Regions from separate parts of the Streptomyces sp. NPDC037389 genome, predicted to be linked through region 1. Evidence: riboswitches for the same ligand, from Rfam matches in the RefSeq annotation. Region 1 holds a riboswitch; the other holds the start of a gene.
The links. A riboswitch is a leader RNA that binds a small molecule or an ion and turns the genes downstream of it on or off. The one in region 1 is predicted to bind thiamine pyrophosphate.
Positions count from the first base shown of each region.

Region 1 (7,593 bases):
TTTGGGAGAAATGACCGGCGATCCCGGCCTCCCGCCCCGATTCACGGCCCCTGGTGCGTCACAAGGCGCGACGGTCATTCCTATGATGGGCGCACGACACCACGGACCGCCGTCGACCAGGCAAGGTCCACAAGGTGCACGGCGGCGCGATGGTGGAGGGGTCGATGACTCAGGGGGCCGGTCAGGGAGCGGCACGGACCACGGCGGCGATGCCGCCCTTCCCCGGGTACGCCACACCCGCGCCCGGCTACGCCCATGCCGCTCCCCCGCCCGTACAGCCCGCCCACGAGTACCCGGAGTACCCCGAGGGCTACACCCCGACCGCCCGTGACCTCCCGGTCATCGGCGGGCCCGCCACGCCCCAGGACGTGCCCACCGTGGAGCTGACCCCGCTCTCCGCCCCGCAGCCGCAGCAGCAGCCCCTGCCCTCCGGGCCCGGCCCGCTGTACGTCGTCGGCGACGTCCACGGCTATCTCGACGAGCTCCACCGGGCGCTCTTCGAGCAGGGCCTCATCGACGAGCACGGCCACTGGGCCGCGGGCAACGCCCGGCTGTGGTTCCTCGGCGACTTCACCGACCGGGGACCGGACGGCATCGGCGTCATCGACCTGGTCATGAGGCTGTCCGCCGAGGCGGCCGCCGCCGGCGGCTACTGCAAGGCCCTCATGGGCAACCACGAGCTGCTGCTGATCGGCGCCAAGCGGTTCGCCGACACCCCGGTGAACTCCGGCGCCGGCACCGCCTCCTTCCAGGCCGCCTGGCTGCTCAACGGCGGCCAGCGCACCGACATGGAGCGCCTGGAGGACCACCACCTCCAGTGGATGTCGCGCCTGGACGCGATCGCCGAGGAGGACGGGCACCTGCTCGTCCACTCCGACACGACCGCCTATCTGGAGTACGGCGACTCCATCGCGGCCGTCAACGACTCGATCACCGAGGCCCTCCAGCGGAACGACCCCGACGAGTGCTGGGATCTCTTCCGCAAATTCACCAAGCGCTTCGCCTTCCGCGACGAGGAAGCGGGCCCCATGGCCGTACGGGAGCTGCTGCACGCCTACGGCGGCAGCCGCATCGTGCACGGCCACAGCCCCATCCCCTACCTCCTGGGCGAGGTGGGTACCGAGGACGCGGACGGTGATGAGGGCGCGCCCCGCGTGGAGGGTCCGCACCTGTACGCCGACGGGCTCGCGCTCGCCATGGACGGCGGGGTCACCATGGCCGGAAAACTGCTGGTCGTACAACTCCCCCTGGCGGGCTGAGGGTTCAGCGGGCCGCCGCACGGGCAGGTGAGGAGTTCCACCGACGCGGGGTAATTCGGGAAACCGACTGTCACCACGCGGCGGTGCGGCTCTACCATCGGCTTATCCGTAGCAGGCTCTCCTCCGTTTCCGCCCACCGTCGGCACCGGCCGGCAAGAGGGCCCTACGGAGCATCGGGGGATGCACATGAACAGCGCTCCGCACCTGCTGACCGAGGACCGCCCGGAATTCGAGCGAGTTCTCGACCGGGCGTTGCGTACCGCGAACCATGACCCACAGATCAGCGCCCTGGCCGCCGCGATAGGACAGCGCCTCAATACCGAACAGTTGCGCAGTATGGCCCTCAGCGCCATGACGGCCATCTCCGCCTGCGCGATGACGGAATATCAGGACTTCGTCAGGGCGCGGGAGGAGCAGCGCGCCTGGTCGGCCACCGCCAGGCCCCCGGCGGGCGAGGACGACGGCCGTACGGGCGCGCCGTCCCCCTCCCTCTCCCCCGCGGACGTCCCCGAGGACCAGGGAGCGGGCGCCGGCGCGGTCGTCGTCGTCCTCGCCCCCGTCCTGGCGGGGATCGCCGCCTTCCTCTTCCTGCTCATCGGCTACGTCCTGCGAACCGTCGGGTCGAACGGGGCCGTCGCCGACCCGATCATCAAGATCGGCTGGTGGTTCGGCGGCTTCACCGTCGCCGCGGTGCTCATCGCCAGCTCCGGCATGCTGGTCACGGCCGTGCGCAACGGCAGGCAGACCGAGGAGACGCCGCGGCACGACGGCCTCCCCGACGGCTACGACCAGCTCTCCCAGGAGACCGAGCGGGCCCGTGAGGCCTGGCGGCAGGCGCTGCTGGACCGGGGCATCCTGCCCTTCCTCCGGGAGTCGCTGGCCAACACCCCGGCCGCACAACGTCGCCCGCCCTCTCCCAGAAACCACACCGGGCCCGGCCGTACCCCCCAGCTCGGCTACTCCCGGCCCGGTTTCTCGAGCCCCGACGACGGCCGTTCCTCCCCCAGCCGCGCGGGCTTCACCAGCCCGGACTACACCGGCCCCGAGTTCGGCGGCCCGGGCCCCAGGAAGGACTGACCGAGGTGGTGCGCGACGGGCGTCGCGCACCACCGTGAAACCGCCTCCGGAGGGCCCTCCGGAGGCGGCTCCGCCGGCTACTCGGCGATCGGGAGATACACCCGGTTGCCGGCGGCGGCGAATTCGCGGGACTTCTGCGCCATTCCGGCCTCGGCGTCCACAGCGGGATCCCCGCCGAGGTCCCCGCCGTGCTCACGACGAATGTCTTGCGAGATCTTCATCGAACAAAACTTCGGGCCGCACATCGAGCAGAAGTGCGCGGTCTTCGCCGGCTCCGCCGGAAGCGTCTCGTCGTGGAAGGCGCGGGCGGTGTCCGGGTCGAGGGCCAGATTGAACTGGTCCTCCCAGCGGAATTCGAAACGCGCGTCGGAGAGCGCGTCGTCCCACTCCTGGGCGCCCGGGTGCCCCTTGGCCAGATCCGCCGCATGCGCCGCGATCTTGTAGGTGATCACACCGGTCTTGACGTCGTCGCGGTCCGGCAGGCCCAGGTGCTCCTTGGGCGTGACGTAGCAGAGCATCGCCGTGCCCCACCAGGCGATCATCGCCGCGCCGATCCCCGAGGTGATGTGGTCGTACGCGGGCGCGACATCCGTGGTCAGGGGGCCGAGCGTGTAGAACGGGGCCTCCTCGCAGATCTCCTGCTGGAGGTCGATGTTCTCCTTGATCTTGTGCATCGGGACATGGCCCGGGCCCTCGATCATCGTCTGGACGTTGTGCCGCTTGGCGATCCGGTTGAGCTCGCCGAGGGTCTTGAGCTCGGCGAACTGCGCCTCGTCGTTCGCATCCGCGATCGAACCGGGGCGCAGCCCGTCACCGAGGGAGTAGGTGACGTCGTACGCGGCGAGGATCTCGCAGAGCTCCTCGAAGTTCTCGTAGAGGAACGACTCCTTGTGGTGCGCCAGGCACCACGCGGCCATGATCGAGCCGCCGCGCGAGACGATCCCGGTCTTGCGGCGGGCGGTCAGCGGGACGTGGCGCAGCAGCACACCGGCGTGGACGGTCATGTAGTCGACGCCCTGCTCGGCCTGTTCGACGACCGTGTCCTTGTAGATCTCCCAGGTGAGCTCCTCGGCCTTGCCGTCGACCTTCTCCAGGGCCTGGTAGAGCGGCACGGTGCCGATCGGCACGGGGGAGTTGCGCAGCACCCACTCACGGGTGGTGTGGATGTTGCGGCCGGTGGAGAGGTCCATGACCGTGTCGGCGCCCCAGCGGGTCGCCCAGGTCATCTTCTCCACCTCCTCCTCGATGGAGGAGGTGACGGCGGAGTTGCCGATGTTGGCGTTTACCTTGACCAGGAACTTCTTGCCGATGATCATCGGCTCGATCTCCGGGTGGTTCACATTCGCCGGGAGGACGGCCCGGCCCGCCGCGATCTCCTCGCGGACCGTCTCGGGGGAGACGTTCTCGCGGAGGGCGACGTACTCCATCTCCGCGGTGATCTCGCCCCGGCGAGCGTACGCGAGCTGGGTGACCGCCGTGCCGTCGCGGCCCCGGCGGGGCTGGCGGGGGCGGCCCGGGAAGACCGCGTCGAGGTTCTTCAGGCCCCCTCGGGGGGACGTGTGCTTGATGCCGTCGTCCTCCGGGCGCATGGGGCGCCCCGCGTACTCCTCGGTGTCACCGCGGGCGATGATCCAGTTCTCCCGCAGCGGGGCGAGACCGCGCCGGACGTCCGTCTCGACGGCCGGGTCGGTGTACGGGCCGGAGGTGTCGTACAGCCGCACGTCCTGCCCGTTGGTGAGGTGGACCCGCCGCACCGGAACCCTGAGGTCCGGCCGCGAGCCGGTCACGTAGTCCTTGTGCCAGCCGATCTCCCGGCCGGTCGCGGACGTGCGTGCATCCTGCGTGGTCATCAGACCAAACTCCCTACGCCGGCATTACCCGGTAACAGGTTCGGCGGTCGACGCAGCGGCGTTCGTACGTGCGGTCGTACGAAGATCAGCGCCCTCTCAGCCCGGTGCTCCGAGCTCCCGCGATTGCAAAGGTGCCACCACGCTAGCGCCTCCGTCCGCCGGAGGGCCAGTGGGGCTTGCGATGATGCGGCGGTGACCCCCACCGACTCCACACCCCACGCCCCCCACCACCACGCGCACGGCCATTCGCACGGACACTCCCACGGCCACGGGCCCGCGACGCCCGTGTCGTCACACCTCCGCAAGGTGATCGCGGCGGTGCTCGTGCCCTTCACCGTGGCGGTGCTGGCCGGCCTGATAGTCCTCTGGCCGGGCGGCGCGCCACCGCACCAGCACACCGGCGTCGGCCTCGACCAGCAACTGCGGTCGGGGCAGGTGACGAAGATCGAGAAATTCGACTGCCCGAAGTCCGGCGGGCTGCCGGGCGGGCCCCAGCAGAGCCCGTCGCCCGCCCCGGCCCCCGCCCAGGGGACCTGCGAGAAGGCCACCATCGAGGTGACCGAGGGCCCGGACAAGGGCAGGACCTTCACCGAGATCGTCCAGCCGAGCGCGTCGCGCCGCTACGACGTGGGCCAGAAGGTGGTCCTCGCCTACGCGCCTAAGGCCCCCGAGAATCTGCGCTATTCGGTCACGGACGTGGACCGCGACTTCCCGATGGCCCTGCTCGCGGGGGTGTTCGCGCTCGCGGTCGTGGTCGTGGGCCGACTGCGCGGGGTCTTCGCGCTGGTGGCCCTGGTGATCAGCTTCGGGATTCTGACGCTGTTCATCCTCCCGGCTATCCTCCAGGGCTCGAATCCCCTGCTGGTCGCCGTGATCGGCGGTAGCGCGATCATGCTGATCGCGCTCTACATGTGCCATGGCCTCAACGCGCGCACCTCGGTGGCGGTGCTGGGCACGCTGACGTCCCTGCTGGTCATCGGGCTGCTCGGGTCACTGTTCATCGACTGGGCGCATCTGACGGGCAACACGGACGACCAGACGGGACTCGTGCACGGCCTCTATCCGCAGATCGAGATCCGGGGCCTGCTGCTCGCCGGCATCATCATCGGCTCGCTGGGCGTGCTCGACGACGTCACGGTCACCCAGACCTCGGCGGTGTGGGAGCTGAAGGAGGCCGACCCGTCGGCGAATTGGCGGAAACTCTACGGTTCCGCGATGCGCATCGGGCGGGACCATATCGCCTCGGTCGTGAATACGCTGGTCATGGCCTACGCGGGCGCGTCCCTGCCGCTGTTGCTGCTGTTCTCGATCGCGGACAGCGGTGTGGGCACGGTGGCTACCAGCGAGATCGTCGCGGAGGAGATCGTCCGGACGCTGGTGGGCAGCATCGGCCTGGTGGCCTCGGTGCCGGTGACGACCCTCCTCGCCGCGCTCGTTGTCAGTGCCGACCGGCATGATGGGGGCAAGGGGCGGGCGAAGGCCCGGGGCGGCAGGCGCCGTCGCGCGAAGTAGCGGGGAGACGGGGGGGCTTCCGGTGGTCGGTGAGCTGGGGAGAGTGACGGGGACGGTCGGTCCCGGGCTGGTCGGCGAGGTGATCGTGCGGGTCCGGGGCGGCGCCGAGGCCTTCCTGGCCTACGCCGCCGAACCGGGCGAGCGCCTCGAGCGGGGGACGGTCGTGATGGTCACGGAATATCAACCGCCGCGCACCGTCTATGTGACGTCCGCCTACACCTGATTCCGACGTCGCGGGCGGGGTATCAGCGTCCTCACCCGGTCTCGCCGGGTGGCACATTTCGTGAACGGACGGCCCCGCAGCGGGCCGTACAGGGGGGAGAGACGCATGGTCGTCGGCGTCGTGGCGGGGACGGTCCTCGTCGCGGTCATCATTCTGGTCGGGCTGTTCAAGCTCATGTGGCGGGTCGCGGAGCCCAACGAGGCCCTGATCATCTCCGGTTCCAAGCACCGTACGGAGGGCTTGGGGGACGGGCTGGGGTTCCGGATAGTCACGGGGCGGGGGACGTTCGTGCTGCCTGGGGTACAGGCGGTGCGCAAGTTGTCCCTCGACCTCAACGAGGCGGATCTCAACGTGGATTGCGTCACCAAGCAGGGCATTCCACTGAAGGTGCACGGTGTGGTGATCTTCAAGGTGGGCGATGACTTCGTCTCGATCGCCAACGCCGCCCGCCGCTTCCTCGACCAGCAGAAACATATGCCCGAGCGGGTGCACAACGTCTTCGCCGGCCATCTGCGCTCGATCGTCGGCGGGTTGACCGTGGAGGACATGATCCGCGACCGGGAACGGCTGACGGGTGAGACCCGTGCCGCCTCGGGCACGGAGATGGAGAAGCTGGGCCTGATCATCGACTCCCTCCAGATCCATGAGATCCAGGACCCCTCGGGGTACATCCAGAACCTCTCCGCGCCGCACGCCGCCGCCGTGCGCCGGGACGCCCGGATCGCCCAGGCGGAGGCGGACCGGCTGGCCACCGAGGCGGAGCAGCAGGCCGCGGCGCGGATGTCGGAGGCCCAGCGCGACAGCGAGATCCTTCAGGCCGGCTATCAGGCCGAGCGGGACAGCGCCGCCGCCAAGGCGCGGCAGGCGGGCCCGCTGGCGGAGGCCGCCGCGCGCCAGGAGGTCGTCGTCCAGGAGACCCGGGTCGCGGAGCTGGACGCCATGCGCCGGGAGCAGCAGCTCCAGGCCGATGTCCGCAAGCCCGCGGACGCGACGGCGTACGAGAAGCGGACGCTGGCGGAGGCCGAGCGCGACGCCCGGATCTCGGCGGCCGAGGCGAAGGCCAAGGAGACGGAGCTCGCCGCGGCGGCCGAGGCGACGCGCGTGAAGACGGCGGCGGGGGCCGAGGCCGAGGCCACCAGGACGCGCGGTGACGCCGCCGCCGCGGCGACCCGTGCCACCGGTGCGGCCGAGGCCGCTGCCGCGCAGGCCAAGGGTCTGGCGGCGGCCGAGGCGGCCAGGGCCCAGGGGCTCGCCGAGGCCGAGGCCCTCAAGGCCCGGGCGGCGGCCCTCGCGGAGAACCAGGACGCGGTGGTCGCGCAGCAACTCGCCGAGAAGTGGCCCGAGATCGTCCAGGCGGGCGCTCAGGCGTTCGGAAGCGTGGATCACATGGTGCTGCTGAACGGGGCGGACGGCATGTCCGACCTGTTCGCGAAAGCGCTGACGATGGGAGGTACGGGTCTGGGGCTCGCCCGGCAGCTGCTCTCGGCCATGGGCACGACCGACGGAGCGGGCCCGGGCACGAGCGCGGGCACGGTGGGGAACGGTGGCCTGATCGGCGGCGCCGGGACGTCCGGTGCTGCGGGTGGCGCCGGTGGAGCAGTCGGGGGAACGGTCGTCGGCGCGGACGCGCACGGCGGTACGGCCGGCGTGGCCACGGACACGGTGGCGGACG
Region 1 is NZ_JBEZUS010000004.1:301,831-309,423, reverse strand. Features, by position in the region: gene AB0E98_RS11040 (metallophosphoesterase) at 165-1,259, shown strand; gene AB0E98_RS11035 (hypothetical protein) at 1,440-2,336, shown strand; gene thiC (phosphomethylpyrimidine synthase ThiC) at 2,414-4,186, opposite strand; TPP riboswitch at 4,180-4,317, opposite strand; gene AB0E98_RS11025 (YibE/F family protein) at 4,379-5,698, shown strand; gene AB0E98_RS11020 (hypothetical protein) at 5,721-5,921, shown strand; gene AB0E98_RS11015 (SPFH domain-containing protein) at 6,027-7,593, shown strand, end outside.

Region 2 (7,593 bases), on a different contig from region 1:
CTGGGAAACGGCGAAAGGGCCGGGACAGGGCCGGCCCGCCGCAGGCGCAAGCCGCGCCGGGGCGCCCCCCCGGTCACGCGAACGCGGGTCTCTCCGGGTCCAGAGCCGCGAGACCCTCCGTAGGAGACGACGCCTCCGCGAAGTGGCGGCGCGGGATCCGCCCCGCGCGGTGCGCGAGGCGGCCCGCCTCGACCGCGTGCCGCATCGCCTCCGCCATCAGCACCGGCTCCTGCGCCCGCGTCACCGCCGACGCCAGCATCACCGCCGCGCACCCCAGCTCCATGGCCAGCGCCGCGTCCGACGCGGTGCCCGCGCCCGCGTCCAGGATCACCGGGACGGCCGCCCGCTCGGTGATCAGCTGGAAGTTGTGGGGGTTGCGGATGCCCAGGCCCGAGCCGATGGGCGCGCCCAGCGGCATGATCGCCGCGCAGCCGACATCCTCCAGCTTGCGGGCCAGGACCGGGTCGTCGTTGGTGTACGGCAACACGGTGAAGCCGTCGTCGACGAGGATCTCCGCGGCGTCCAGCAGCTCGATCGGGTCGGGCAGCAGGGTGCGCTCGTCGGCGATCACCTCCAGCTTGACCCAGTCCGTGCCGAGCGCCTCCCGGGCCAGCCGGGCGGTGAGGACCGCCTCGCCCGCCGTGAAGCAGCCCGCCGTGTTCGGCAGCACCCGGATGCCGTGCTTCTCCAGGACGGACAGCACGGAGCCCCGTACCGTCGCGTCCAGCCGGCGCATCGCGACCGTGGTCAGCTCCGTGCCGGAGGCCAGCAGGGCGCGCTCCAGGACGTCCAGGCTGGGGGCACCACCCGTGCCCATGATCAGCCGGGAGGTGAACGGGGTGTCCGCGATGGTGAGCAGATCGTCCGCCATCTGTGCTGATCAGCCTCCCTGTACCGCGGTGAGCACCTCGACCCGGTCGCCCTCGTCGAGGGCGGTCGCCGGCCACTGGCCCCGGGGGACCACGGCCTCGTTGACGGCGGCGGCGACCCCGCCGCGCTCGGTGGTGAGCGTCGCCACGAGCCCGTCGAGCGTCGTCCCCGCCGGGACGGTCGTCGGCTCGCCGTTGACGCTGATGATGTGCGTGGTCATGTCGCTGCCGGTCATGCGGGCTGCTCCTGAAGTGCGGGGGTGAAGCGTAGGGGGGAGAACGGGCGGGCCTCCTCGGGCAGCCGGCCGGTGGTCAGCGCCTCGGCCATCACGTCCCCGGTGACGGGGGTGAGCAGCACGCCGTTGCGGTGGTGGCCGGTGGCCGCGAAGAGGCCCGGCAGGGCGGTGGGGCCCAGCAGCGGGGCGTTGTCGGGCGAGCCGGGGCGCAGCCCGGCGAGGGTCTCCACGAGCGGCAGCTCGGTGATGCCGGGCACCAGCTCGTGGGCGTCGCGCAGCAGCTCGTAGACGCCGCCGGCCGTCACGGTCGTGTCCCAGCCCAGCTCCTCGGTCGTCGCCCCGACCACCAGCTCGCCGTTCTCACGCGGCACGAGGTAGACGTGCCCGCCGCGCACCACGGCCCGCACCGTCCGGGAGAGGAACGGCCCGCCCGCGGCCGTGTACGCCTCCGGCACGCGCAGCCGCAGGACCTGGCCCTTGACCGGGCGGACCGGCGGTACGACGTCCTCGGGCAGGCCCGCCAGCCGGCCGCTGAGGCTCCCGGCGGCCAGGACGGTCCGGTCGGCGGCGATCCGGGTGCCGTCGGCGAGCTGCGCCCCCGTGGCCCGGTCCCCGGTCAGCAGCAGCCGCACCGCCTCCGAGCGGTGGAAGGCCACGCCCTCGCGCTCGCAGGCCGCCAGCAGCGCCCGGGCGAGCCGCCGGGGGTCGGTCTGGTGGTCGCCGAGGGCGTGGAGGCCGCCGCGCACGCCCGGCGCGAGCATCGGCTCCAGCCGGCGGCACTCGCGCCCGGTCAGCCACTGCGACGTAAGGCCGCAGCGCAGCTGGAGGGCGTGGAGCTCCCGCAGATGGGCCCGGTCGTCGGAGTCCAGGGCGACCGCGAGCGTCCCGCAGGCGCGGTAGCCGGTCTCCAGGCCGGCGGCCTCCTCCAGCTCGGCCGTGAAGGCCGGATAGCGCCGGGCCGAGGCCAGGTTGAGGGCGAGCAGGGTCTCCTCGCCGTAGTGGAGCTCGGTGACGGCGGCCAGCATCCCGGCGGCCACCCGGGCCGCGCCCCCGCCGGGCGCGGGGTCGGCCACGGCCACGCGCAGTCCGCGCTGGGCCGCGCGCCAGGCCGTGACCAGGCCGATCAGACCGCCGCCGATCACCAGGACGTCAGGTGTCCAGGGGGCGTGACCGAGACGGTACGGGCGCGCGGGGCGCGCCCTGGTTCGATGTGCCGGTGTTCGATCCCCAGGGGTTCGATGCGCGTGCATGGGCGTCCAGCCCCTCCCTTCGCCGGCATGACCCGGATCAGGTTCGTACGGTCGGAGGCCGTCCAGCCTCCCTCTCAGCCCGGTCCGCCCGGGCTCCCGCGAGTGCTTGCAGCTTGCCACCCTAGTACGGCCCGAGGACCGCCCGGAAGGGCGGCCGGGCACGGTCGGCGGCCCGTACGACGCCGCCGCGGCGTGACGTTGTGTCAGAGGTCTCCTCACGCGGCGCTCCGGCGTACCGGGGCGTCGGGCCTACAGTTGATCGTGTGAGCGAGGAGACGAACACCAGCAGTGACCGGCGCGTCGTGATCGTCGGCGCGGGCATGGCCGGGGTGCAGACCGCCATCGCCCTGCGCGAGCAGGGCTGGACAGCCGCGATCACCCTCCTGGGCGACGAGCCGCACCAGCCCTACGACCGGCCGCCCCTGTCCAAGTCCGTGCTGCTCGGCAAGGCCGAGGGCTCCGCCTTCGCCGTGGACTTCGACTCGCTCGGCATCGACCTGCGGCTCGGCCTCGCGGCCACCGGCCTGCGCGCCGCCGAGCACGTCCTGGACACCGCCGAGGGGCCCCTCGGCTACGACGTCCTGGTCGTCGCCACCGGCGCCGAGCCCATCGGCCTGCCCGGCGCCGCGGACCTGCCCGGCGTCCACGTCCTGCGCACCGTCGACGACGCCGAGCGGCTGCGCCCGGTCCTCGCCCGGCAGCAGGACATCGTGGCCGTCGGAGCGGGCTGGATCGGCGCCGAGTTCGCCACCGCCGCCCGGGAGGCGGGCTGCCGGGTGACGGTCGTCGAGGCCGCCGACCGGCCGCTCGCGGGCGCCATGCCCGCCGAGGTCGCCGCCCACATGGTCGACTGGTACGCCCACAGCGGCGCCCGGCTGCTGACCGGCGCCCGGGTCACGGCCGTCGAGCCCGGCGCGGTCGTCCTCGACGACGGCACCCGGCTGCCCGCCGACGCGGTCGTCGTCGGCATCGGCGCTCGCCCGGCCACGGGCTGGCTCGCGGGCTCGGGCATCGAGCTGGCGGCGGACCGCTCCGTCGTCACCGACGACCGCCTGCGCACCTCGCTGCCGGACGTCTACGCCGTCGGCGACTGCGCCTCCTTCCCCTCGGCCCGCTACGGCGAGCGGCTGCTGGTCCACCACTGGGACAACGCCCTCCAGGGCCCCCGGACCGTCGCCGAGAACGTCGTCCACGGCCCTGAGGAGAGCTCGGTCTACGACCCGGTGCCGTACTTCTGGTCCGAGCAGTTCGGCCGGTTCGTGCAGTACGCGGGGCACCACGCGGCCGCCGACGAGCTCGTCTGGCGCGGCAACCCCACCGGCGCGGCCTGGACGGTGTGCTGGCTGCGCTCGGGCGTCCTGGTGGCCCTGCTGGCCGTGGGACGGCCGCGCGATCTGGCCCAGGGGCGCAAGCTCATCGAGAAGGGCGCGGTCCTGGACCGGGCCAGGGCGGCGGACGCGTCCGTTCCGCTGAAGGCCGCCGTGGTCTGAGGCAGGACCGTGGTCCGAGGCGGGGCGGGGCGGGTCCGAGGCCCCTCCGAGGGGGGCCGGTGGGGTGGCCGGGGCCCGGCTCGGGTCAACCCGGCTACCGGCTGTCAGTCCCGGATGGCAGGCTTGTCCCGTGACCGAGATTGACGTGAAGATCGATGCGCTTGTGCCCGCCTGGCTCAACCTCCCCGACATCGGGGAGATGCTGGGCATCGAGGTGACGCGCGTCCGGCAGCTGGTCAAGGAGGGCCAGCTGATCGCCGTACGCCGTGGCGAGAACCGTGTGCTCATGGTGCCCGCCGCCTTCATCAGCGAGGGCAAGGTCGTCAAGGGCCTCGTCGGCACCCTGACGCTGCTTAGGGACGACGGCTTCAGCGACGAGGAAATGATCGAGTGGCTGTTCACCGCCGACCCGACCCTGCCCGGCACCCCCGCGGAGGCGCTGAGCGAGAATCGTGGCACGGAGGTGAAGCGCCGCGCCCAGGCGCTCGCCGTCTGACCTTTCCGTAGCACCGCCTGTAGCACCGTCCGGTGTGCGGGCGCGGGGCCTGTCCCGCGCCCGCACACCACCCACCGGGGGGAGAAGCACCCGATGTCCGTCACCGCGCGCGAGCGGCTCGCCGAGGCCCGGCTGTATCTGTGCACCGACGCGCGCAAGCGCCAGGGCGACCTGCCGGAGTTCCTCGACGCGGTCCTCTCCTCCGGAGTGGACATCGTCCAGCTCCGCGACAAGGGCATGGAGGCGGGGGAGGAGCTCGAGCACCTCGCCGTCTTCGCCGAGGCCGCCCGTCGCCACGGCAAGCTGTTCGCGGTCAACGACCGCGCCGACGTCGCCCACGCCGCCGGCTCCGGCGTGCTCCACCTGGGCCAGGGCGATCTGCCCGTGCCCGCCGCCCGGGCGATCCTCGGCGACGACGTCCTGATCGGCCGCTCGACGCACGCCGAGGCCGAGGTGGCCGCCGCCGTCGCCGAGCCCGGCGTGGACTACTTCTGCACCGGCCCCTGCTGGCCCACGCCCACCAAGCCCGGCCGCCAAGCCCCGGGCCTCGGCCTCGTGCGCCACGCGGCCTCCCTCGCGCCCGCCCGGCCGTGGTTCGCCATCGGCGGCATCGACGCGGGCAATCTGGAGCAGGTGCTGGACGCGGGCGCGCGCCGCGTGGTCGTGGTCCGCGCGATCACCGAGGCGGACGACCCGGGCGAGGCGGCCGCGCGGCTCGCCAAGCGCGTCCGCGCCTACGACGTGTGACCGTCGCCGTCCAAGGAGCCACTGTCCAAGGAGTGGGACAGATCATGGACATCCGCCGGATCAAACGGGCATAACGCCATTCTTGGTTGGGGTGCCCACCGCGCCGCTGGTTAACTTGCCGGTATGGCCCTTGGCACTGCCTCCACCAGGACGGACCACGCGCGCACCGTCCGTGAGCTGCTCGCCTCCGGCGAGCGCTCGTACTCGTTCGAGTTCGCCGCCCCCAGGACGGAGAAGGGCGAACGAACCCTGTGGGACGCCATCCGGCGGATCGAAGCCGTCGCCCCCACGTTCGTCTCCGTGACCTACGGCGCCGGCGGCTCCTCCCGTGAGGGCACGGTCCGCGCCACCGAGCGCATCGCCACCGACACCACCCTCACCCCCGTCGCCCATCTGACGGCCGTCGAGCACTCGGTCGCCGAACTGCGCAACGTCATCGGGCAGTACGCCGACGTGGGCATCCGCAACATGCTCGCGCTGCGCGGCGACCCGCCCGGCGACCCCATGGGCGAGTGGGTGCGCCACCCCGAGGGCGTCCGCTACGCCGCCGAGCTCGTCCGGCTCATCAAGGAGTCCGGCGACTTCTGCGTGGGCGTCGCCGCCTTCCCCGAGATGCACCCGCGCTCCACGGACTGGGAGGCGGACATCCGGCACTTCGTGGACAAGTGCCGGGCGGGCGCCGACTTCGCCATCACCCAGATGTTCTTCCACCCGGAGGACTACCTGCGGCTGCGCGACCGGGTCGCGGCGGCCGGCTGCGACACCCCGATCATCCCGGAAATCATGCCGGTCACGAACGTGCGGCAGATCGAACGATTCGCACAGCTCAGCAACGCGGCGTTCCCCTCGGAGCTCGCCGATCGGATCCTCGCGGTCAAGGGCGACACGGCCGCTGTACGCTCAATCGGGATCGAGTACGCGACGGACTTGTGTGCTCGGTTGATGGCCGAGGAGATTCCCGGGTTGCATTTCATTACCCTGAACCACTCCACGGCCACGTTGGAGATCTACCAGAACCTGGGACTGCACCAGCGGTCCTGACGGCCGGCCGGCGACGGCGGCCGTACGAGAGGGGCGTTGGATGGGCTGGACGGTCCTCTACATCGCGTTCGGCGTCGTCGCGCTCTGGCTGCTCGCCGAGGTGCTGCTGCAGTACAAGGCGCGGCTGCGCTGGCGGCTGCTCGCCTTCACAGGCTTCCTCGGCGTGGTCGCCGGCGTGATCGTGCCGTCCGTGGTCGTCATCATCATCGGCGCCCTCGCCTTCGGGGTGGGGCAGACCTTTGTGACGCTCTCCTTCCGGCGCGGCTTCTCCCGCGGCTGGGCCCTCCGCCGGGGCAAGGACGGCGACGCTGCCGGTCCGGCCGGTGGCGCCGGTTCCGGCGCGGAGAAGCCCCGGTCCGCCGGAGGCCGCGCCGGGCGTCGTCGCAAGGGCGGCGAGCGTCCCCCGGCCCCGGCCGGTCCGTCCCCGGCGGCCCCCGACCTGACTCTGCCGGCCTCCGGCCCCGACGCCCTGCCGACGATCGGCGCCGGGGCGGCGGGCGCCACGGCCGCGAGCGGTGGCCTCGGCGGCGCCCATGACCTGACGCACGGCGTCCCTCCGCAGCCGACCGCCGAACAGCCCCACCTCATGGGCCACGACGTCCCGGGCGGCGCCGACTTCGGCTCGTACGGCGGCACGCCCGCCCAGGGCGGCTACGACAGCAGCGCCTTCGACAGCGGCGCCTTCGACTACGGGCAGGCCCAGGGCCAGTACGCGTCCTACTCCGACCCGTACATCGGCAACCGTCCCCCGTCCTACGAGACGTACGACGCCTACGGTCAGCAGCAGTCCTACCCCCAGCAGCAGTACGGTGTCGGCGCCTACTCGGCGGGCGCGTACGCCCCCCAGCAGTACGACACGGACACCCCGCCCGGCGGAGTCTGGGTGCCGCAGCAGCGGGACACCGACACCCCGGGCACCCCGGCGGCCCCGCCGGAGCAGAACCCGCCGCCGTACGGCCACGGGTACGACGAACAGCGCTACCGCTACTGAGCGCTACCGGCTGCTGAAGCCCGGCGGGCTTCGGCGTCCTACTGGGAGCCGCGCCAGTCGGCCCCGGAGACGACCAGGCCCGCGACCATCGCCCCCGACATCCCGGCGTGCGCCAGTCCGCCGCCGGGGTGGGCGAAGCCGCCCACCAGATGGAGCCCGGGCAGCCGGGTGAGATTGCCCGGCCGCAGGAACGCCCCCCGCGCGCCGGCCAGTACGGGCGCGGGCACCCCGCCGCCCTCGGCCCCGGTCGCCGCCTCCGTGTCGGCGGGGGTGCGGACCCCGCGCCACAGCTTCCGCTCCGCGAGATCCGGAATCGCCGCCTTCGCGGCCTCGACCATCCGGTCCGCGAACTCCCTGGCGATCCGCTTGTCACGCCAGTCGACGCGCTCGCCGTGCGGCGCGACCGTGGCCGTGAGGGTCACGGCCTCGTACCCGTCGGCGGGGACGGTCGACGGGTCGCCCGGCCGGAGCAC
Region 2 is NZ_JBEZUS010000001.1:465,766-473,358, forward strand. Features, by position in the region: gene AB0E98_RS02245 (thiazole synthase) at 74-871, opposite strand; gene thiS (sulfur carrier protein ThiS) at 881-1,105, opposite strand; gene thiO (glycine oxidase ThiO) at 1,102-2,250, opposite strand; TPP riboswitch at 2,353-2,465, opposite strand; gene AB0E98_RS02260 (FAD-dependent oxidoreductase) at 2,619-3,845, shown strand; gene AB0E98_RS02265 (Rv2175c family DNA-binding protein) at 3,976-4,341, shown strand; gene thiE (thiamine phosphate synthase) at 4,435-5,088, shown strand; gene metF (methylenetetrahydrofolate reductase [NAD(P)H]) at 5,212-6,129, shown strand; gene AB0E98_RS02280 (hypothetical protein) at 6,170-7,120, shown strand; gene AB0E98_RS02285 (NAD(P)/FAD-dependent oxidoreductase) at 7,159-7,593, opposite strand, start outside.
Region 2: it holds a riboswitch for thiamine pyrophosphate, as region 1 does, so the genes downstream of both, thiO (glycine oxidase ThiO) here and thiC (phosphomethylpyrimidine synthase ThiC) in region 1, are expected to answer to the same signal.